3 regions of the Spongiibacter sp. IMCC21906 genome follow, and region 1 is predicted to be linked to each of the others. Evidence: predicted binding sites of a transcription regulator. Region 1 holds the regulator's gene; each other region holds the start of a gene.
What was found. Region 1 encodes LexA, which represses DNA repair genes until DNA is damaged. Its sites were predicted from a motif close to ACTGTNTNTANANACAGT; they were not measured.
Positions count from the first base shown of each region.

Region 2: the regulator LexA is predicted to act here: its motif matches at 2,293-2,310, upstream of recN (DNA repair protein RecN).
Region 3: the regulator LexA is predicted to act here: its motif matches at 5,809-5,826, upstream of IMCC21906_RS11255 (YebG family protein).

Region 1 covers NZ_CP011477.1:2,216,424-2,223,974, reverse strand. The annotation lists gene IMCC21906_RS10205 (hypothetical protein) at 1-243, shown strand, start outside; gene IMCC21906_RS10200 (DUF1653 domain-containing protein) at 288-524, shown strand; gene topA (type I DNA topoisomerase) at 642-3,314, shown strand; gene IMCC21906_RS10190 (DUF6586 family protein) at 3,378-3,863, shown strand; gene IMCC21906_RS10185 (hypothetical protein) at 4,045-4,311, shown strand; gene IMCC21906_RS10180 (hypothetical protein) at 4,326-4,751, opposite strand; gene lexA (transcriptional repressor LexA) at 4,754-5,356, opposite strand; gene IMCC21906_RS10170 (DUF6763 family protein) at 5,701-6,021, opposite strand; gene IMCC21906_RS10165 (mechanosensitive ion channel family protein) at 6,303-7,427, shown strand; gene IMCC21906_RS10160 (S-methyl-5'-thioinosine phosphorylase) at 7,465-7,551, shown strand, end outside.
Region 2 covers NZ_CP011477.1:3,340,054-3,347,604, reverse strand. The annotation lists gene fur (ferric iron uptake transcriptional regulator) at 66-482, shown strand; gene recN (DNA repair protein RecN) at 574-2,241, opposite strand; gene grpE (nucleotide exchange factor GrpE) at 2,454-3,011, shown strand; gene dnaK (molecular chaperone DnaK) at 3,131-5,053, shown strand; gene dnaJ (molecular chaperone DnaJ) at 5,240-6,373, shown strand; gene IMCC21906_RS15455 (YhjD/YihY/BrkB family envelope integrity protein) at 6,479-7,551, shown strand, end outside.
Region 3 covers NZ_CP011477.1:2,422,788-2,430,338, forward strand. The annotation lists gene IMCC21906_RS11225 (ANTAR domain-containing response regulator) at 1-389, shown strand, start outside; gene IMCC21906_RS11230 (hypothetical protein) at 466-849, opposite strand; gene IMCC21906_RS11235 (tRNA-(ms[2]io[6]A)-hydroxylase) at 1,112-1,723, opposite strand; gene IMCC21906_RS11240 (DUF1289 domain-containing protein) at 1,787-2,254, opposite strand; gene acnB (bifunctional aconitate hydratase 2/2-methylisocitrate dehydratase) at 2,508-5,135, shown strand; gene IMCC21906_RS11250 (YibL family ribosome-associated protein) at 5,254-5,610, opposite strand; gene IMCC21906_RS11255 (YebG family protein) at 5,896-6,177, shown strand; gene IMCC21906_RS11260 (IS110 family transposase) at 6,499-7,539, shown strand.

The DNA.
Region 1 (7,551 bases):
TGGAAGTACTGGTTAAAGCCTTGTGATGAAGTTGAGGCCGATGCCTTGGCCGAATCGTCGCCGCTGCAGCCACTCCTCAGTTCTTTGCAAAACAAGTTCCCAGCCGACGCGGAGCTGTTGGAATATACCGGTGTAGGTCTAAGCCTTTATTGGCGAGAACGCAGTGCTAACAAAGACACTGTCGAAGACCTTGCTGACCTGCTGGAAATGATTGTAAGAGAAGGTAAGTTGGAAAGTGGCTAGATTGTACAGAGGTTCTTTAAATATGCTTAAGCTGGGGAGTCGCAATGACTAAAGAGTTAAAGCGCGGTAAATATCAGCATTATAAGGGTGGCTTTTATGAGGTTTATGGTGTGTCTCGGCATAGCGAAACCGATGAGCTGCTAGCGGTCTACCGGCCCTTGTATGGTAGCAGAGAGCTGTGGGTGCGGCCGTTGAATATGTTTTTAGAATCTGTTGAGTTTGATGGGGAAAAAATTGATAGATTTAAGTATGTTAATAGCGACTTAGAAGGTGCTTTGTAACTTTGTTGTAAGCGCTAAATTGCGTAATTATCCTTGACCCCCGGATTTTGAACACTTATATATGTCGCCTCGCCAGCTTCTGGCTTTCATCCGTTTTACAGATTTTAGAAGGACAATATGGGGAAATCTCTTGTTATTGTGGAGTCGCCAGCCAAGGCGAAGACAATAAACAAATACCTCGGTGCAGACTTTATTGTGAAGTCCAGCATTGGGCACATTCGGGATTTGCCGACCAGTGGCAGCGCCAGCAGCAAAGCTGTGGACCCCAAGGCGCGAGCAAAGGCTGCGGCGGAAACCCGCAAACTGTCGCCTGAGCAAAAAGTGATTCATAAAAAGAAAAAGGCCAAGCAGCAGTTGGTGGCTAGAATGGGCGTTGACCCAGAACGCGACTGGAGCGCCCATTACGAAATTCTGCCCGGTAAAGAAAAAGTCGTGAATGAGCTGAAAAAGCTCGCCGAAAATGCTGACCACATCTATCTGGCAACGGATTTGGATAGAGAAGGAGAGGCCATCGCATGGCATTTACGTGAAGCCATTGGCGGCGACAATAATCGTTATCGGCGGGTTGTTTTCAACGAAATCACCAAAAAGGCCATTAAAGAAGCCTTTGAGCACCCCACAGAACTTGATATAGATCGCGTTAACGCCCAGCAAGCACGCCGCTTTTTAGACCGGGTAGTGGGTTATATGGTGTCACCGCTACTATGGGCAAAAATTGCCCGGGGTTTATCCGCAGGGCGGGTCCAATCCGTTGCGGTGCGGTTGATTGTTGAGCGGGAAAAAGAAATCCGCGCCTTTGTCCCCGATGAGTATTGGCAGGTCTTTGCTGATACAAAAGCCAGTGCTGGCGAATTGCGCTTAGAAGTTAAAAAGCAGGGTAAAGACAACTTCCGCCCCAGTAATGAAGCTGACACCATGGCTGCAGTGAGTGCGCTGCAAGCCAATGACTTTGTTGTATCGGGTCGAGAAGATAAACCAACCAAATCCAAACCTTCTGCGCCGTACATCACCTCGACGCTACAGCAGGCCGCCAGCACCAGGCTGGGCTTTGGTGTCAAAAAGACCATGATGATGGCTCAGCGGCTTTATGAGGCGGGTTACATTACTTATATGCGTACCGACTCGACAAACTTGAGTCAGGACGCTGTCGCGGCGTGCCGAGATTATATTTCGGAGCACTTTAGCAAACCTTATTTGCCTGAATCGCCACTGTCTTACAGTAGTAAAGAGGGGGCTCAGGAAGCTCACGAAGCTATTCGTCCTTCTGATGTGAATGTGGAGCCAACCCAGCTTTCGGGAATGGAGCGAGATGCTGAGCGTTTGTACACCTTAATCTGGCGGCAGTTTGTAGCCTGCCAGATGGCGCAAGCTGAATTTACCAGCACCTCTATTGTGGTAACCGCGGGTGACTTTGAATTGCGGACCCGGGGCCGGGTAGTGCGTTTTGATGGCTTTATGGCGGTACAGCCGCCTATGCAAAGCAAGAAAGACGAAGACCAAGTGCTACCCGATGTAAAAATTGGCGACCAGCTGGCTCTGGTCAAGCTTGACCCCAGCCAGCATTTCACCAAGCCTGCACCGCGCTACTCTGAAGCGGCATTGGTTAAAGAACTTGAGAAACGCGGTATTGGTCGGCCGTCTACTTACGCCTCCATTATCTCCACGATCCAGGACCGGGGTTACGTCAAAGTTGAAAACCGCCGGTTTTATGCAGAAAAAATGGGCGATATTGTCACCGATCGCCTCGTAGAGAGCTTCAGTAATCTGCTGGACTTCAGCTTTACTGCCCGTATGGAAGAGTCGCTGGATATTGTCGCCTCGGGCGGCAAAGACTGGAAAAAGCTCTTGGATGAGTTTTACAGCGAGTTTCAAAAAGCGCTAGAAAAAGCCGAGCAAGATGATAGCGAAGGCATGCGCAATAATCAGCCTACCGGCACGGATATTGAGTGTCCTACCTGTGGTCGGCCCATGCAGATTCGTACCGCAAGCACGGGCGTTTTTCTTGGCTGTTCGGGTTACGCGCTGCCGCCCAAAGAGCGCTGTAAAAAAACGATCAACCTGGTAACTGGCGACGACTTTGTCAGCATTGATAGTGAAGACGAAGAAGCGGAGTCCAAGGTATTACGGAGCAAGCAGCGCTGTAAGATCTGTAACACGGCAATGGAAAGCTATTTAATTGATGAAAGTCGCAAACTGCATATTTGTGGCAACAACCCGGATTGTTCGGGCTACGAAATAGAAAAAGGCAGTTTCAAAATCAAGGGTTATGAGGGGCCAACCCTTGAATGCGACAAATGTGGTGCAGAAATGCAGCTTAAGACAGGCCGGTTTGGCAAGTATTTTGGTTGTACCAGCGAAAGCTGTAAAAATACGCGAAAACTGTTGAGAAGTGGCGAAGCAGCACCACCAAAGATGGATCCGGTGGATATGCCCGAGCTGCAATGTGACAAGGTAGACGATCATTATGTGCTGAGAGATGGGGCGTCTGGATTGTTTCTTGCCGCCAGTGGCTTTCCGCGTAATCGGGAAACCCGCGCGCCAAGGGTGAAAGAAATTCTGCCCCACAAAAACGAAATCGATCCAAAGTATACTTTTTTGTTTTCTGCTCCGGCTCAAGACAATGAAGGCCGCGATACGGTGATCCGCTACAGCCGCAAGACCAAAGAGCAATATGTTCAGTCTGAGGTAGATGGCAAGCCATCTGGCTGGTCGGCATTTTATACTGGTGGCAAATGGGTGGTGAAAGAAAAGGCGACAAAAGCCAAAGCTAAGAAGTCAGCGAAATCATAGCGCTTACCCAAATCACCTGGTGCTAACCAAAATCATTGCGCTAAAAATGGCTGGGAAACGTCAATGAGAGAGTCTTATCGGGGGCAGTGTAATCTGCACCTACATTTTGCCAAGCAATTTCTCACGTCTCTGGATCAAGAGCCAGAAGCACGCTGGGGCGGCCATTATGCGAGAGCGATGGCCGATGCCGTGGTGTGGCAGTTACAACTAAGTTACCGCGCCCACCTTGCTGATATGCTAACGCAGCAACCTAAATTTCCTCAGCAGCTGCCCAAAGGGGATTATTTTGCTTGTGACTTTAAGGCCAGTGAGCTACCACCGGAATTACTTGAGCTTGCTGACAGAGAGCGTCACACGCCGTGGCTTCGGGCTATGGTCAGCGAACGATTTATAAATCATCCTGGCGCCGCAGTGACCGTCGAAGTATCTGGGTTGATTGCGAAAGACTCTCTGGCAACCCATTCGCAGGGCGCAGGGGAGTTAGAGGAATGGCTAGAAGAACTCAACAGCTTGATTGCCCGCCACCGGGCGACACTAATGGAATACTGATATGGAGGATGCTGGCTTTTAGCAAGACCATTGTTTTTCGTCGTCTGCCAGTTGCTAACAGGCTGTCGTTATAAAAAACGGCATACGATTTTAATTGACGTTGGCAGCCCCGGCCCTGCATTTGTTACACTAGCCATTACCGCGCCTGATTGAGGGGCCTCTGCGAGCAAGGAATTTTTTTGTGCTTTCATATTTAGAATTGGTGGAATTAGCAAACGGCGACATCGTTCTGCAAAAGGCAGAGGGTGATGATAAACCTTTGTTGGTTATCCAATTTTCTGATGAAACGCGTCGCAATATTCCTGGTTCTTGTTTAGAAGTCGCTAGGGCAATGGTTCAGGCTGGTTTAGAGGCTGCCGCAGTGATGGATGATGAAACTGCGCTGGAAGATAATGACGAAGAGGAAGAGCTGGCAAGTTTGGATTCCGAGTCAAAAACCCTTCATTAATCAAAATCTTAGCGTCATTTCTGCATCCTGATTATTAAGCACTCGGCGCTGCCCGCTTTGGCTGCTGCACTTAATTTCTGACGCTGCTCATCACTTAACTCATTCTCGATTAACACGGCGACAGTGTGGCTACGTCCGCTTTCTAGGGCTCTGCAGGTGATCTTGCAAAGCGTGTCCGTATTGGCCGTAACCTGCAAAATTCGTTGGCCGCGAAGACTGGCACCCGCATCTAAAAGCGGCTTGAGGGGGCGTTGAGCTACCCAGCACAGCCAGCGATCATTGGAACGTCCACTGAGCTCCAACAGCATGCCGGCAAGGAGTGATCGGGCTAAGTGGCCGTTACCTGATAAACGAATTTCGTTAAGGCTGCCATTCTCGGTTGCTATGGTGTTGGCAGGTTGGATATCTTGATAAAGCGATAATTGCTCGACTTGTTGCATGCTTAATTCCCCCGGCGCAATACGCCAACACTTAAACCTTCGATGGCAAAATCCTGTTCCCGCAAATCAACTTCAATGGGCGCATAATCGTCGTTTTCGGCAAAGAGACTGATTTGATATTTGCTCTTGTGCTGTTTGAAACGTTTAACGGTCACTTCATCGTCAATACGTGCCACAACAATTTGACCGTTTAATGCGGTATTGCAGCTATGTACTGCAAGAAGATCATTATCGAATATACCGACATTGATCATGCTGTCGCCCTGAACCCGAAGAAAGTAGTCAGCGCTTGGCGAAAATATCGAGGCAGGCATATCGCAGTAATCTTCAATGTTTTGCTCGGCTAATATCGGGTTGCCCGCCGCGACCCGGCCAACCACCGGGATACCCTGTGATTCTGGTAGCCGTATGCCTCTGGAGGCGCCCGCAATAATTTCAATTGCGCCTTTTCTGGCGAGGGCTTTTAAATGTTCTTCCGCTGCATTGGGTGAGCGAAATCCCAGCTCCTTGGCGATATCGGCCCGAGTAGGGGGGTAGCCGGTTTCATCAATATGGTCCCGGATCAGTTGCAATACTTGAGCTTGTCTTGCAGTTAACTTTTCCATATTTTCCATGTCTGGTTATCTATACAGTAACTGTGAGTATATACAGTATTTTGTGCTGTGCAAGTTTTGTGAGTTAAAAGATAATCTAAGCGAAATAGCTCACAGGGATGGGATAAAGGCTTGGGAATATATGAAGTGATGTTGTGAATATAACGACAACAGCTGCATTTGCTGATGTCTTAGCGATCATGGTCAATGCAGATCAACAAAAGGGCGTTAAGGCGGGGACAACCGACTGGTAAAAAAGGAATGTTCTATGCCTGTCAAAGGCTTGAAACATCGATTATGCAAGCTGCTGCCCGCCAGTTGCGCGGGCAGCATGGACGACGCGGAGCCGACGCAATTTAATAATCGTCGAGAATGCCGTTTATCACGTCTGTTTCAATTTCGTTTATGGGGCTGTTCCAACTCTCGGGGATGATCGTGTCATCAAGGTGCCGATAATCGTCGTCACTGAGTTCAAAGGCGTTCCGCCAATCTTCAGGCTCTTCGATATTTTCCAGGTTGAGTTGGCGCCAACTGTCTAAATCGTATTCGCAGAGTTCGCCATCAATAAGCTGGGCTTCTATTGTTGCGGAATCGTCGTCGATAGCAACGACTTCGAACGTCTGTCCCATATCCAATTCTTTATACCAATTACCGACTTGGGGTCTTATTGTTGCCATGCTGTCACCTCCGATAAGCCTTCCACAAAGCTAACATTTCAAGCTCCCCTGTCTAGTATGTATTTTTCCGAGCTGTGGAGCCGCCGCTATCTTGCTTGCCAAGAGAGTTTTGGTTTTGTTTAGCTAAGTGCATGTTATAAAAATAGAAGTTATAGCTTGCTTGCTCAATTGAATGAGGTTTTTTAGGCCAGTTTTTTATATATTGGCGGGCTTTAGAAATGATTCCGTCTATTCGGGGGCGCTATTCTATGCTTCCCAGCGAGATAAAGAGGTAAGTCGACATGCTTTTGCAGTGGTGGTCAGAGTCCCAGCCCGAGGAGTACCCGTGGTTGGGCGAGGCAATTTTAGCGGTGTTGGCAGTACTCACTATTAATTTGTTGGTGACGATTCTTTTACGCCGGTTGGCGGTGAAGTTTGAGGCAACCCACAACCTTTGGGACGATGCCTTGCTTGAGGCAAGTCGGCGTCCAATCATATTGATGATCTGGGCAGTGGGTGCAAGCTATGTATTGGCGTTGCTTGAGCGTTCCAGCGAGGCGGAGATTTTTTCGATCTTTGGTTCGGTTCGCGGCGTTGGCGTGGTGCTCATTCTCTCCTGGTTTTTGGTGTCACTAGTACGGCAAATAGAAAAGCGATTGTTGTCTGAGGATTATCGTAAATCCGATGAACCTGTAGATCAGACGACGGTGATGGCGCTTGGCAAATTGGTGCGTACTGCGGTGATTATTGTTGCGGGATTAATGGTGCTGCAAAACCTGGGTTACAGCATTTCTGGGGTGCTGGCTTTTGGCGGTATTGGCGGTATAGCGGTGGGGTTTGCCGCCAAAGATTTGTTATCTAACTTCTTTGGTGGCTTGATGATTTATCTGGACCGGCCTTTTTCCGTGGGGGAATGGGTGCGTTCGCCCGATAAGGAAATTGAAGGGACCGTAGAAAATATTGGTTGGCGCCTGACCCGGATAAGAACCTTTGATATGCGGCCTTTGTATGTGCCCAACGCCATATTTGCGCAAATTGCAGTAGAAAACCCTTCGCGAATGTTAAACCGGCGGATCTATGAAACCATTGGCCTTCGCTATCAAGATGCCGCATTGATGCCTGATATTATTTCTCGGGTCAGGTCTATGTTAGAAAATCATAGTGAAATTGATTTAGGCCGAACCCTGATCGTGAATTTTAATAAATACAACGCCTCATCCTTGGACTTTTTTATCTATACCTTTACCAAGACCCGGGATTGGGTGGAATATCACGCGATCAAGCAAGAAATTCTACTGAGGATAATGGATATTATTCATGAACAGGGTGCGGACGTCGCGTTCCCAACAACGACGGTGAAACTCGACCCGGTGCAAATTGAGCGAGACATGGCCGAGACTGCAACGCAGCCGACGACTGGACAATGAGACAGCTAGTCAGTCAGTTAGATAATGAGGAAAAGTAATGCGGCATAAAGTGGCAGTTGTTGGTGGTACAGGCTTATGTGATTGGCCGGGGCTAGAGTTTGGCAAGGCCCGTAAGATTAACACC
Region 2 (7,551 bases), 1.1 Mb from region 1:
TTCCAATCACGTGCAGAGGCGTGGATAATAGCGCATTCTCAATCTCAACGCGAAGGTCAGTCTACATGTCACTAGAAAATCAGGAGCTACGTAAAGCCGGTTTAAAGGTGACACTGCCTCGGGTCAAGATTTTGCAGTTGCTTGAGCAAGCTGAGACCGAGACTCAGCACTTTAGTGCCGAGGATGTTTATCGGGCTTTGATGGAGTCGGGTGAAGATGTTGGTTTGGCCACGGTCTATCGTGTGTTAACTCAATTTGAAGCCGCGGGACTGGTGGTGCGCCACAATTTTGAAGCGGGGCATTCGGTTTTTGAGTTGGCAAAAGGCGAACATCACGATCATATTGTTTGCATGGAAACCGGTACAGTCGTTGAGTTTTATGACGAAGTTATTGAGCGGCGACAGAAGGAGCTGGTAAAAGAGCATGGCTTTGAGCTGGTTGATCACAGTCTGGTTCTCTATGTGCGCCCCAAGGCAAAGTAAGCTCTCCGCAAAATTTTCTGTTTAATATTGCTGTTATTGTTGAAGGCCGCAGTCAATGCGGCTTTTCTTTGGCTGTATCGGGTGCCTGTTGTTAGTGTTGGGTACCCAGCATTTCTTTGGCATGGGCCAGGGTGTTTTCGGTAATGGCAATACCACCGAGCATTCTGGCTATTTCCTCGATTTTTTCATCACTGCTCAAGTGACTAAGCTCAGTGCGCAGCTTTTTGCTGTCCCCCACTTTTTGTACGCGAATATGGTGGTCGCCCTGACTGGCAACCTGGGCTTGGTGCGTTACGCATAAAACTTGGCTGCGGGTGCCTAGGGTGTTCAGTAGCTGGCCGACGACTTCTGCCGTGGCGCCGCCGATACCGACATCTACTTCGTCAAAAACCACGGTAGGGACGGCGGCAACTTGAGCGGTCACCACTTGGATGGCCAGGCTGATTCGAGACAATTCGCCACCAGAGGCAATTTTGTTGAGAGGCCCTTTGGGTGCGCCGGGGTTCGTGCTCAGCAGAATTTCGACTTCTTCTTGGCCGTAGGGGTGGGCTTGGTCTTTCTCTAAGGTGGATAACGCTAGCTCCAACTGGCAGTGCTTCATGGCCAGTGCAGAAAGCTGTTTTTCAACTTCTTTTTTCATTTTGGCAGCGCCTTTGGCGCGTTTGTCGCTGAGAGCTGATGCCGTCTTCTGGTAGTCGCGTAAGGCTTGGTCTCGCTGTTTGCGCAGCTGATCGAGTTTTTCATCGCTGGCGTCGAGTCCGTCGAGCTGCTCGCTGAGGTTTTGCTGTAGCGCGATCAGTTCTTCAGGCTGGATTTTGTGTTTGCGGGCGGTTTGGTAAATGCTGTCCAGTCGTTCTTCGACTTCTTGTAGTCGGCCGGGGTCGACTTCGGTGGCATCAATAACCTGTTGCAGCTCCCTTGCCGCTTCTTCAATTTGAATTTTTGCGGTTTCCAGTAATTGCGAAGCGTTGGCTTGTGCGGGGTGTTGATAATCGCCGCTTTGCAGTGATGACAAGGCTTGGTGTATGACTCCCAGTGCATTGACCTCGCCTTCTTTACACAGCGCCAAGCTGTGGTGGTTGGCGCTGAGAATTTGCTCGGCATTGGCCAGCTGCTGTTGGAGGGATTCCAGTTCTTCAACTTCGCCGGTGTGCAGTCCCAGCCGCTCAAGCTCGTCGAGCTGGTAGCGTAGCAGTTGTTCTTGGGCGTGGTGCTCGGCCTGCTGGTTTTCTAGTTTGTCCAGGGTTTTGCTGACGCTCTGGTATTCAAGATAATGTTGATGCGCGCTGTCGCAGAGCTGGCTTGATTGGGAAAAGGCATCCAGCAAGCGGCGTTGATAAGGTTTTTTTAGCAGCGATTGGTGGGCGTGTTGGCTGTGAATGTCGATGAGCCGGCCGCCCAATTCTCGCATGTCTTGCAGGGTGCTTGGCTGGCCATTAATGAAGCCTCGGGAGCGTCCCTCGCTGGTGATGACTCGGCGCAGCAGGCAGTCGTCGCCGCTGATCAGCTCGCGTTGTTCTAGCCACTGCTTCGCAGCTGGAATGTTGCTGATATCAAAGGTGGCGTGAATATCTGCCCGATCTGCCCCAGTGCGGACAATACTGCTATCTGCCCGGTCACCCAGCGCCAGGCCCAGGGCATCGAGCATAATCGACTTACCTGCGCCGGTTTCGCCGGTCAGTACAGTCATACCTTTGTTTAGTTCAATTTCTAACCGCTCGGTAATAGCGTAGTTACTGATGCTCAGATGGGTCAGCATATGGCGCAACCTGAATAGTGGTGATGGGTTAATCATTGCGTTTGGTACTTGTCTGTATATTTGTACAGTATTTTTATGCCTGTCGACAAGTCCTTCGTCCGGCTTCAATGAAAATTATCTGCGCTTGCCTTGAAAAGAAGAGGGTTAACCCCATATTTCAATCATCGCGGCACTATCGCCGCTATTTTTTTGCCCTTAATGGAGAATGTAGCGTGGCTGAGGAGCAAGACAAAAACCCAATTGAAGACGAAGCTCAACTTGAGCCAGAGGCCCCGGAAGAGGCCGTGGAATCCAACGAAGAGTTGAGCCTTGAGGCGCAGCTGGAGGCCGCTAAACAAGAAGCGGCAGACGCGAAAGAGCAGGCGCTGCGCGCCGCTGCTGAAGCGCAAAATGCTCGGCGTCGGGCAGAGAAAGATGCCGAAAATGCCAAGAAGTTTGCCCTTGAGAAATTTGCCGGTGACATGCTGACGGTGGTGGATAACTTGGATCGAGCGCTTTCATCTGCGGATCGGAGCAATGACGACCTAAAGCCGATGCTGGAAGGGGTTGATCTGACCTTAAAGGGATTAACCGATGCGTTGGCAAAACATAATGTTGAGGCGGTTGACCCGACTGGCGAGCCTTTTAATCCTGAATATCACCAAGCGATGGCAATGGTGCCCAGCCCTGATGCTGAGCCCAATACTGTTATCGAAGTGATGCAGAAAGGTTACACCCTCAATGGTCGCTTGCTGAGAGCGGCGATGGTGGTGGTGGCTAAGGCCCCCTAAAGCAGATTTTTTTGAATTAGCGGCCCGATCAGACTTGAAGTTTGGCGAAACGGGCCAATATCTAGCAACAAGACAGTTTTTACGCCGACAGCGGCGAATGAGAAAAGCGGAGAACGAACATGGCTAAAATCATTGGTATTGACTTAGGAACGACCAATTCCTGTGTTGCCGTGATGGACGGTGACAAGGTTAAGGTTATCGAGAATGCAGAAGGTACTCGGACGACGCCTTCTATTGTTGCTTACACAGATGACAACGAAATTCTGGTTGGTCAAAGCGCCAAGCGCCAGGCAGTGACTAACCCTAACAACACGCTGTATGCGGTTAAGCGCCTGATTGGCCGCCGCTTTGAAGACGATGTTGTTCAAAAAGATATCAAAATGGTGCCTTATGGCATCTGCAAAGCGGACAACGGCGATGCGTGGGTTGAAGTGAAGGGCGAGAAAATGGCCCCCCCGCAGATTTCAGCTGAAGTGCTGAAGAAAATGAAGAAAACCGCTGAAGACTATCTGGGTGAGAAAGTTACCGAGGCCGTTATCACTGTGCCTGCTTACTTTAATGACTCTCAGCGTCAGGCGACGAAAGATGCTGGCCGTATTGCGGGTCTGGAAGTAAAGCGCATCATTAACGAGCCCACCGCTGCAGCCTTGGCTTACGGCATGGACAAGGCCAAAGGTGATCGCACGGTTGCGGTATATGACTTGGGTGGTGGTACCTTCGATATTTCTATTATTGAAATTGCCGAAGTGGATGGCGAGCACCAGTTTGAAGTGCTGTCGACCAACGGTGACACCTTCCTAGGTGGTGAAGACTTTGATATGCGCCTGATTGATTATCTGGCGGAAGAGTTTAAGAAAGAAAACGGTATCGACCTGAAAGGCGATTCCTTGGCAGTGCAGCGTCTGAAAGAAGCGGCTGAGAAGGCTAAGATCGAGTTGTCTTCCAGTCAGCAAACTGAGGTGAACCTGCCTTATATTACGGCCGATGCGACGGGCCCTAAACACTTGGTGGTGAAGTTGAGCCGCGCCAAGCTGGAATCGCTTGTTGAGGAGCTGGTTAAGCGTTCACTCGAGCCGATGAAGGTAGCCTTGAAAGACGCCAATTTGTCTGCCAGCGAAATTGATGAAGTGATTTTGGTGGGTGGTCAGACCCGGATGCCAATGGTGCAAGCCAAGGTTTCTGAGTTCTTTGGCAAAGAGCCTCGTAAAGATGTTAACCCCGATGAAGCGGTTGCCATGGGTGCGGCTCTGCAGGGTGCGGTATTGTCTGGCGATGTAAAAGACGTATTGCTGTTGGACGTGACGCCACTGACCTTGGGTATTGAAACCATGGGCGGCGTGGCAACGCCGCTGATTGAGAAAAACACCACGATTCCTACCAAGAAATCTCAGGTGTTTTCAACGGCAGAAGACAACCAGACTGCGGTGACCATTCACGTTGTTCAGGGTGAGCGCAAGCAGGCGTCAGCGAATAAGTCACTGGGTCGTTTTGACCTGGCAGATATTCCACCTTCGCCACGGGGCTTGCCACAAATTGAAGTGACCTTCGATATCGACGCCAACGGCATCTTGCATGTGTCGGCCAAAGACAAGGCAACTGGCAAAGAGCAGTCTATTCGCATCACCGCATCCAGTGGTTTGGATGAGGGCGAAATCGAGAAGATGGTTCGTGATGCCGAAGCGAATGCTGAAGCGGATAAACAGTTTGAAGCATTGGTTACCGCACGAAACACAGCCGAAGGCTTGGCAAATGCGACGCGTAAAACCTTGGAAGAGGCAGGGGATAAAGCCTCTGACGACGAGAAGGCGGCTATTGAGTCAGCGCTGACCGAAGTGGACGAAGCCATTAAAGGTGACGACGTTGAAGCCATCGATGCGGCAACCAAAAAGCTGACGGAAGCTTCTGGTGGCTTGGCAGAGAAGATGTATGCCGAGCAGGCCGCTCAAGCGCAAGGTGCTGAGTCTGACGCTGAGCCCAAAGACGCGAGTGATGACGTCGTAGATGCTGAGTTTGAAGAAGTAAAAGACGACGACAAGAAGTAAGCGATGGTGCGGAGCCTTTGCTCCGCAAAGCGCGACACCGAACGGGAGATGGGCGAGGCTGATTAATCGGTTTATGTCTTCTCCCGTTCTGTTCGTTTGAATAGCCATGATCTTTTGGCAGGTTTAAATCAACACGGGGCACATAGGGACGCTGGATTTATTGGCCTTCCCTAGGCAATTAGAAATATGTCAAAGCGCGATTATTATGAAATTCTGGGCGTAGCTCGGGACTCCGACGAAAAAGATATTAAAAAAGCGTATCGCCGTATCGCGATGAAGAATCATCCGGATCGCAACCCGGATGATCCCAAAGCGATCGATATCTTTAAAGAAGCTACCGAGGCCTATGAGGTCTTGTCGGATAAAGAGAAGCGTGGCGCCTACGACCGTTTTGGTCACGAGGGTGTTGGCGGCGGTGCCGGTGGTTTTGGCGGCGGCGGTGCTGGTGCAGGTGGCTTTAGCGATATTTTTGGTGACGTGTTTGGTGATATTTTTGGCGGCGGTGGCGGTGGTCGCCAGCGCGGTCCGCAGCGTGGTTCGGATTTGCGTTACACGCTGGACATCGATCTTGAGCAGGCGGTTAAGGGTACGACGGCAAAAATTCGCATACCGACCCTGGTAAGTTGCGAGCCTTGCGATGGCAGTGGCGCTAAAAAAGGCAGCACGCCTCTTACCTGCGGTACCTGTAATGGCATGGGCCAAGTACGCATGCAGCAAGGCTTTTTTGCGGTGCAGCAGGCCTGTCCAACGTGCCGTGGTACGGGCAAGGTTATTTCTGATCCCTGCAGTAGTTGTGGCGGCGAGGGCCGAGTAGAAGAAACTAAAACCCTGTCGGTGAAAGTGCCGCCGGGTGTTGATACTGGCGACCGTATTCGCTTGAGTGGCGAGGGTGAGGCCAGTCCTGACGGCGGCCCGGCGGGGGATTTGTATGTGCAGATGTCTGTGCGCCCCCATGCTATTTTTCAGCGTGATGGCAAAAACCTGTTTTGCGAAGTCCCCATTGGCTTTGCCGATGCGGCCTTGGGTGGTGAGTTAGATGTGCCAACCCTCGACGGTCGAGTGAAGTTGAAGATTCCCGCAGAAACCCAGACTGGGCGCTCTTTCCGTTTGCGTGGCAAAGGTATTGCGCCGGTACGTGGCGGCAGTACAGGTGACTTGATTTGCAAGGTCACCATTGAAACGCCGGTGTCGTTAAATAAGCGTCAAAAAGAACTGATCAAAGAGCTACAGGACAGCCTGGAGGGTGATAGCAAACAGTCGCCGCGTTCTAAAAGTTGGTTTGACGGTGTAAAAAGTTTTTTTGATGATATGAAGTTATAAAACGCTGCAATGTGAGGGGGGAGGCGCTTCGGTCCATTCCCCCTCGACTTCCCCCACTTTTTTCTCCATCCTTTGCGTCAACAGGCAGCCAGTGGACGACTTTGAATGGATAAAACTTTAAATCGCTTCGTGGCCAACTATCTCTGGTTGGACGAGCACGACCAAAAGCCTTTCTGGCATCGACAGCTTTTTAATGTGGCCCGCTACATTTATGTTGTGCTGGATGATCTTGCCAAGGGCGAGCTAACGCTGCGGGCAATGAGCCTGGTGTACACCACGCTATTGTCGCTGGTGCCGCTGATGGCGGTGAGCTTTTCTGTTCTAAAAGCCTTTGGCATGCACAATAAACAGCTTGAGCCTATCATGCTGCAGTTTTTGGCGCCGATGGGAGAACAGGGCATTGAGATTACCGAAAAAATTATCGGCTTTATCGATAATGTAAAAATCGGTGTGCTCGGTGCTTTTGGTATTGCTCTGTTGTTTTATACCGCGATCTCGCTTATCCAGAAAATCGAAGCCACCTTCAATTATATTTGGCGGCTGGACCATCATCGCAGTATCGGTCGACGCTTTGCCGACTACGGCAGTGTGATGTTAATTGGCCCGTTGATGGTCTTCTCGGCACTGGGGCTGTCGGCCAAGATTTTAAGTGGTGATGTTGCTCGCGCCCTCAGTGATCATGTGCCTTTTGTGACTGAGCTGCTGGAGTTTCTGGCGGCGGCAACGCCCTATGTGATGATCATTGCCGCCTTTACCTTCTTTTATATGTTTATCCCCAATACCCGAGTCAAGTTAAAAGCGGGCTTGATTGCTGGCGTGGTGTCCGGGATTTTGTTTCAAAGTCTGGGTTGGGGGTTTGGCAGTGTGGTGGTGTCGGCCAGTGACAGCGGCCCTTATGCGATCTATTCCGGCTTTGCCATTTTGATTCTGTTTATGATGTGGATGTACATCAGCTGGCTCACCTTGCTGGTGGGCAGCAGTATTGCTTTTTATGTGCAGCACCCCGAATATGTCGTCCCCGGACGCCGGACGGGAAATCTCAGCTTGCGTCAGCAAGAGCGTTTAGCGCTGGAAATTATGGCTATTATTGCCCAGCGTTATTACGAGACACATCGGCCTTTTTCGGCAACCGACTTTGTGTTGCGGTTGCGGGTGCAGATCCAAGGGGTGACCCGGGT
Region 3 (7,551 bases), 210 kb from region 1:
TAGAGCACTTAGCCCAGCGCAATTTGCAAGGCCCCCACACCGTTATCACCCTAGGCAAAAAAAAATCCGAAGGCATTAACCGCCTGGCCACCGAAGCGGGCATCAGTCTTTACGCAATAGATATTGTTCCTCACAGCCTGCTGCAAGCACTCATCGACATCACCATCAGCTACTTTCACAGCATTGATTGCCTACGCGCAGAAGTCTCTGCCCTGCAACCCATGGTCCAAGATCGGGAATACCTGAACAAAGCCCGGCAATTTATTATGAGTAATTACGGTTTAGCAGAAGAGCAAGCCCAAGACCTGCTGATGAAAAACGCCAACCAACAAAAGCGTAATATCGCTGAACTGGCCAAGCAACTTATCGAGACAGGGTCTTTCGCTTAACGCGGCAATTTCCGGTTCAACCTGCCTGGGGCTACATCAATACCAACAAACTCAGCTGGACCATTAACGGTATTAACTAGCTGTTTATTTGAGACCGCTGTAAAGCACGGTAACCAGCGAAGGCTAAAAATGTCGCAACAAGCCACGCACCCTCAACTACCAGCATCACAGCCAGGGCGAGCAAGCCTGCGCCAAACAAAAACAGCCAACATCGTAAGCCAATAGTCGTCAACAAACGGCCACCCGACCGGGGCAAGCCACACAAAAGCCTGCCCCCAACAACCGCCAACCAAAACGCGGCTAACACAACAACAATAACTCTGATGAATGCCAAAGCGGCAAAGCCTTCATGCCATAACAGCACGGCCGACAGCAGAAACAGCATGACTGATGATAAGGCAGCTATCCCGCCAACAAAGATTTCGAGGGGCTTGCCAACGGCTTGATGATAGGTAGTCATGTAACGTCCTTGTTTTACTAACAGCCAGTTTTACTAATAGCCAAAAAATGCTCCACAAAATCAGTAGCGTATGGGCTATACCCAGTGGCTTGCTGAATATCGACCCAAGCCAGATATGACGATGGCGCTGCACATCTAGCCACGCAAACTCAATCCCTTGAGTCATCCCGGGCGGGGCTAGCAGCGAGCCGGGATCCAGCGACTAGGCGCAATGCTTTCACTAAGCGCAGTGTTTTCACAGTGCCGGTTCACCGCACTGTTGTTAAGCCGCCAATGGCCCACTGTGAAAGCGGCAGACATCATCGGGTGACAAAATCAGTTCCTGTTCCCGGGCTTTAAACGCGGCTATGCGGTCATCAATAGGCTCATCTGAATAGCGTTGCGCCAATGCCAGATAATCTTTGAAATGGCGGCTCTCTGATTTGAGCAGCGATTCGTAAAAGCGCCGTAACTCATCGTCCAGCTCGGGGGCAATACGCGAAAAGCGCTCGCAACTTCTGGCTTCAATCAGTGCGCCACACACCAGAATATCGACCAGTTTACCGGGCTCACTATGACGGGCAACTTCCCGCAAGCCATTGGCATAACGGGCGGATGAAACATGGCGGTAGGCAATGCCGCGTTTTTTCATAATGGCCAACACTTGCTCAAAATGTCGCAGCTCTTCTCTGGCTAGCTTGGACATTTTATTGAGCAGCTCTAGCTTGTCCACGTAGCGAAACATCAGGTTAAGCGCAGTGCCAGCAGCTTTTTTCTCGCAATTGGCATGATCGATCAGAATTTCTTCAGGGTGCGCCAAGGCGGCTTCTACCCAGGCATCCGGGGTGGCACAAGGCAAAAACTCGAGTATTTCACTGATATCAACCGCTGACATAACTGGCTACCTGACCGACTGGCTTTAAAGAGAAAGGCGCGAATTATAGCAAAGCTAAGGAATTTATCCTTCGCCCTGCATATAGCGATTAAAGTAGCGATCATAGTAAGCATGAGACAACTCAAAAAACTCTTTATCAATGGCCTCTCGTAGTTCTAACAAGCTCTGGTCCCGCCAAGCGGTATCCACAACAAAGCCATATTTCCGAGGCTCGCTGATTTGCCCGGCCCCAGCTCGCAGCAGTTGAAACAACCAGATATAAGGGTCTTTGTGTTGGGGAAAGCGCACGCTCTGCACATTTAACTGCCAGGCCAGCAGTTCAGCATTGACGATATGCAGCTTGGTCGTCATAACCTGAATCAGCAAACGATCCAGACGCTGGTCAATAATCTGCTTTTGCTGAGGGGTGTAGCCGTTCCAGTCGATCACTTCATGGCAAAACCGTTTACAACCCCGGCAGACATTATCGCCAATGCCTGTGGAGCAAACGCCAATGCAGGGAGTGGGAACACGGCGCAGCAGCTCAACCAAAACAATCTCCAGACTCAGTAAACCAAAAAAGAAAGGTTAAGCGAGATCGACCAAGCCTCGCAAGGCCGAGAATGACTATTATCCATGCTGATAATAATGATAATGCACGGACGAAATCGCTAATGTCTTAACCTGAGTAGGGTTTTTCAGTATACTTGCCGACCTTATTTCGCATCGATGATGGGCATCGATAGCCCCGATTACCGGCGATCCCGGTGGTGTCCGGGTACCGAAACAAAAAGAGGAGTTCAAAGTGCTAGAAGCCTACCGCAAGCATGTCGAAGAGCGCGCCGCTCAGGGCATCGTCCCCAAACCCCTAAATGCCGAACAAGTTGCCGGCTTGGTGGAATTACTGAAAAACCCACCAGCTGGTGAAGAAGCGACGCTTGTCGACCTCATCGCCAACCGTGTTCCGCCCGGAGTTGATGAAGCGGCCTATGTTAAAGCAGGCTTCCTGGCTGCCATCGTTAAAGGCGAAGCCACTTCACCACTGATCAGCAAAGAAGAAGGCGTTGTACTGCTGGGCAATATGCACGGCGGCTACAACATCGTGACCTTGGTTGACTTGCTGGACGACGCCGACCTGGCCGAGCTTGCTGCCACTGAGCTCAAGCACACCCTGCTGATGTTTGATGCTTTCCACGACGTGGAAGAAAAAGCCAAAGCGGGCAACGAGCACGCCAAAGCCGTCATGCAAAGCTGGGCAGACGCAGAGTGGTTCACTAACCGTGCTGAAGTGCCTGAAAGCATTGTAAAAACGGTTTTCAAAGTGACCGGCGAAACCAACACCGACGACCTCTCTCCTGCCCCAGATGCCTGGTCGCGTCCCGATATTCCGCTGCACGCCCTGGCTATGTACAAAATGGAGCGTGACGGCATTACGCCAGACGAGCAAGGCCAAATCGGTCCGCTCAAGCAGATTGAGGAACTGCAAAAGAAAGGTCACCCCATCGCCATGGTTGGCGACGTAGTCGGCACCGGTTCTTCACGTAAATCTGCCACCAACTCTGTATTGTGGTTCTTTGGCGACGATATTCCCGGTGTACCGAACAAGCGTGGCGGCGGTGTCTGCATTGGCGGTAAAGTTGCCCCCATTTTCTACAACACCATGGAAGATGCTGGCGCATTGGTTTTTGAAGCCGACGTCGACAACCTCAACATGGGTGATGTGATCGAAATTCGTCCTTATGACGGTGTGATCAAAAACCACGAAACTGGCGATACCTTAAGCACTTTTGAGCTGAAGTCTCAGGTCCTGTTGGACGAAGTGCGTGCGGGTGGCCGTATCAACCTGATCATTGGTCGCGGCTTGACGACTAAAGCTCGCGAATCTTTGGGACTGCCTCCGTCAGAGCTGTTCCGTCAGCCTTCTCAACCCATTGATACCGGCAAAGGCTTCACGCTGGCGCAAAAAATGGTTGGCCGCGCCTGTGGTCTGCCAGAAGGCCAAGGCGTGCGCGCTGGCACCTACTGCGAACCCCAAATGACCACCGTGGGCAGCCAGGACACCACCGGTCCCATGACCCGTGACGAGCTGAAAGATCTGGCTTGCTTGGGCTTCTCTGCCGACCTGACCATGCAGTCGTTCTGTCACACGGCGGCTTACCCCAAGCCCGTTGATATCGACACTCAGCACAAGCTGCCTGACTTCATCATGACCCGTGGCGGCGTTTCACTGCGTCCCGGCGACGGCATCATCCACAGCTGGCTGAACCGTATGTTGCTGCCTGACACAGTCGGCACCGGCGGTGACTCCCACACCCGCTTCCCCATGGGTATCTCCTTCCCTGCGGGTTCTGGCCTGGTGGCATTCGCCGCTGCCACCGGCGTTATGCCGCTGGATATGCCAGAGTCGGTATTGGTGCGCTTTAAAGGCGAAATGCAGCCCGGCATCACCCTGCGGGACCTGGTTCACGCCATTCCTTATCAAGCCATCAAAGACGGTCACCTGACGGTTGCCAAAAAAGGCAAGAAGAACATCTTCTCTGGCCGCATCCTGGAAATCGAAGGTCTGGAAGGTCTGACTGTAGAGCAAGCCTTTGAACTGTCTGATGCCTCTGCCGAGCGTTCTGCGGCAGGTTGTACTATTAAACAAGGTATTGAGGAAATCTCTGAGTACCTGCGTTCTAACATCACGCTGTTGCGTTGGATGGTTAGCGAAGGCTACGGCGATCCACGTACCCTTGAGCGTCGCGCCAAGAAAATGGAAGAGTGGTTGGCTAAGCCAGAACTGCTGGAAGCTGATACCGATGCTGAATACGCTGCGGTTATCGAGATCGATCTGGACACACTGACAGAACCTGTTGTCTGCTGCCCTAACGACCCAGACGATGCCAGATTGCTGTCTGAAGTGGCTGGCGACAAAGTCGACGAAGTATTTATCGGTAGCTGCATGACCAACATCGGTCACTTCCGCGCTGCAGGTAAATTGCTAGACGCCTACAAAGGCAGCTTGTCTACTCGTTTGTGGTTGTCACCACCAACCAAGATGGACCAGCACACGCTGATGGAAGAAGGTTACTACAACATCTTTGGCGCAGCCGGTGCCCGCATGGAAATGCCCGGTTGTTCATTGTGCATGGGTAACCAGGCACGGGTTGCCGACGGTGCCACCGTACTGTCTACCTCAACCCGTAACTTCCCCAACCGTCTGGGCACAGGCGCCAATGTCTACCTGACCTCTGCCGAACTGGCTGCGGTTGGCGCAATTGTTGGCAAACTGCCTACCCCAGCTGAGTACCTGGAATACTGTAAAGATCTGAAGAGCATGTCCGGTGAAATTTACCGCTACATGAACTTCGATCAAATCGAGTCATTCCAGAAAGGCGCTGAAGAAGGCGCTAAAATTGCGGCGGTAGAAATTACCGAAGTGGCGATGTAAGCAGCTGTTTTGCAGTGAATCTCAAAGCCGCCTTCGGGCGGCTTTTTTGTGTGCATCTAAAATTGAAGCGGACCTTAATTTTGGAGCAATTGATCTAAAACGACGTTAAAAGCAGCGCTTAAAACTCAACCGGCGCGTAACCCGTCACCTCAGTCAGCCCCATCTCTTTACCCAGTGCAGTCAGCGGGTGCACAACAACCAGACCTTTGACCGACTTCTTAAATTTACCCATATCGGCCTGCTCAAGCTTGGTCAGACTACGGCTAAACTTCATCGCTTTTAAGCTAGCACCCTCGTCGGCATTACGCTGAGAGCGCATCCCCTTAATACTACCGATCTGACGCTGCAACTTGCTAATATCCCGGCTGAACTTGCGCATCAAAGGTACATTACCCGTCTGCTCAACATCCGCCAGTTTTCGCCGCAGCAAATCCAACTTATTATTCAAAGTTTGTAACTCTTTGCTCGTACTCATACTGGCTCCCAAAGATAATATTCAGGCGAGCAGATTCTATGCAGCCTGCACGCGCAATTGCCGCGCAGTATACCAAGCCCTCCCGCCTAGCACCGGACTCAATTGTATTTACTAATGCGACATTTCATTCACCGCCAACATTAAAACCCCAAAGACATTTCTGCAGGGGCTAGTCATTGAGCGTTATAGACGCTAAAGTATGTATATTCATCCAGTAGTTTTGTTAAATCGCTACTGACTGAAAACGCGATATACCCAAATTCATTGCCGCAAAGAGGTGAATCTATGGCCGTGGTAGCCAAGTGGATGTGTGACAGGGACAACAGCATGTTTGACAGTAAAAAAGACGCCGACGCCTACGACAAAATGCTGGAACTGGGCGAGCAATTCAGCGAATTGCTACATCGTCATATTCCCGGTGTAGACGAAGCTAAAGCCGAAGAATTCGGTATTTTTCTGGCCCGCAATAAAGACCTGCTCGCCCAAGCCTGCAAAGGCAAACCCGAAGTGCTAAACGAACTGATCAGCGATGATGACAAAGTTCATCAGCTCGCGAAAGAAGCGTAAGTCACTCGCCGCAGATAGATCAGTATGCCGGTAAGCGCCCTCGTTTACCGGCATACTCTCTTCCACTTCCACATAAGCTCCCCCCGTTTTCCAAAACAGTTATTCGTAGAACCTAAACTGCCTTGAGGGAACGCCGCCAATCGCTGTACCGAGCCGCGTGAAAGCCATTAGGGTTAGGTCTTAACTCTTTCCTCCACGTTTTAAATGTTATAGCAAAGGAAAAAGGCAAGACCTAATGGAATGGTCCGCCCCACTCCAAATACGGCTTCGAATGAGCCATGATGTGCGTGCGAACATACATCAAATAGAGCGGAGCAGACCATGAGTAATCATAACCTAAAAAATGACGTCGCAGTGCTAGGTATCGATTTGGCCAAGCAAAGTTTTCAACTTCACGGTGTCAATTGTCACGGCGTCACCGTACTAAAAAAGAAGCTGGCTAGAAAGAATCTTGCCAGCTTTATAGTCCAACTCCCAGTTTGTATTATTGGCATTGAAGCCTGTAGTGGCGCAAATTATTGGGTGCGCGTATTGGAGAAGCTTGGCCATACCGTTCGTATGATTGCCCCTCAATTTGTAAAGCCTTTTGTCAAATCCAACAAAAATGACGCCGCTGATGCCGAGGCGATATGCGAAGCTGTTCAGCGCCCCTCAATGCGCTTTGTTCCTGCAAAAAGTATTGAGCAGCAAGACATTCAAAGCCTGCATCGAATTCGAAGTCAGGTGGTTGCCAGAAGAACTGCACAAGCCAACCAAATTCGGGGCTTGCTAATGGAGTACGGCCTGACCATTCCACAAGGGATTTCATACATTAGAAAATCGATACCCCTGATATTGGAAGATGCCGGTAACGAATTAACGGCAATGTTTCGAGAGCTATTAACCGATCTTTACGATGAAATGGTTCATCTGGATCGGCGTATTAAAACACTGGAAACCAAGCTTGAATCGCTTTGTACACAAAAGGAAGATTGTCAGCGCCTGCTGAGCATTCCTGGCGTAGGACTACTGAGCGCAACGGCAATGGTAGCTGCCATTGGCGACATTAGCGCCTTTAAAAATGGGCGTGAATTGGCGGCATGGCTAGGATTAGTTCCCCGACAACATTCCACCGGAGGTAAGCCTACCTTGCTAGGAATTAGTAAACGCGGCGATACCTATTTGCGAACACTGCTCATCCACGGCGGGCGTACGGTGGCGAGAGTGGCGAACAAGCATCAAGACAAGCGCAGTGCATGGGTGATGCAGTTAGAAGAGCGGCGAGGGAAAAATATCTCGGCCGTTGCGGTCGCCAATAAAAATGCACGAGTGGCCTGGGCATTGCTCAGCAATAAATCGACCTACCAAGCCAGCGCGGCATAATGTAAGGAATTT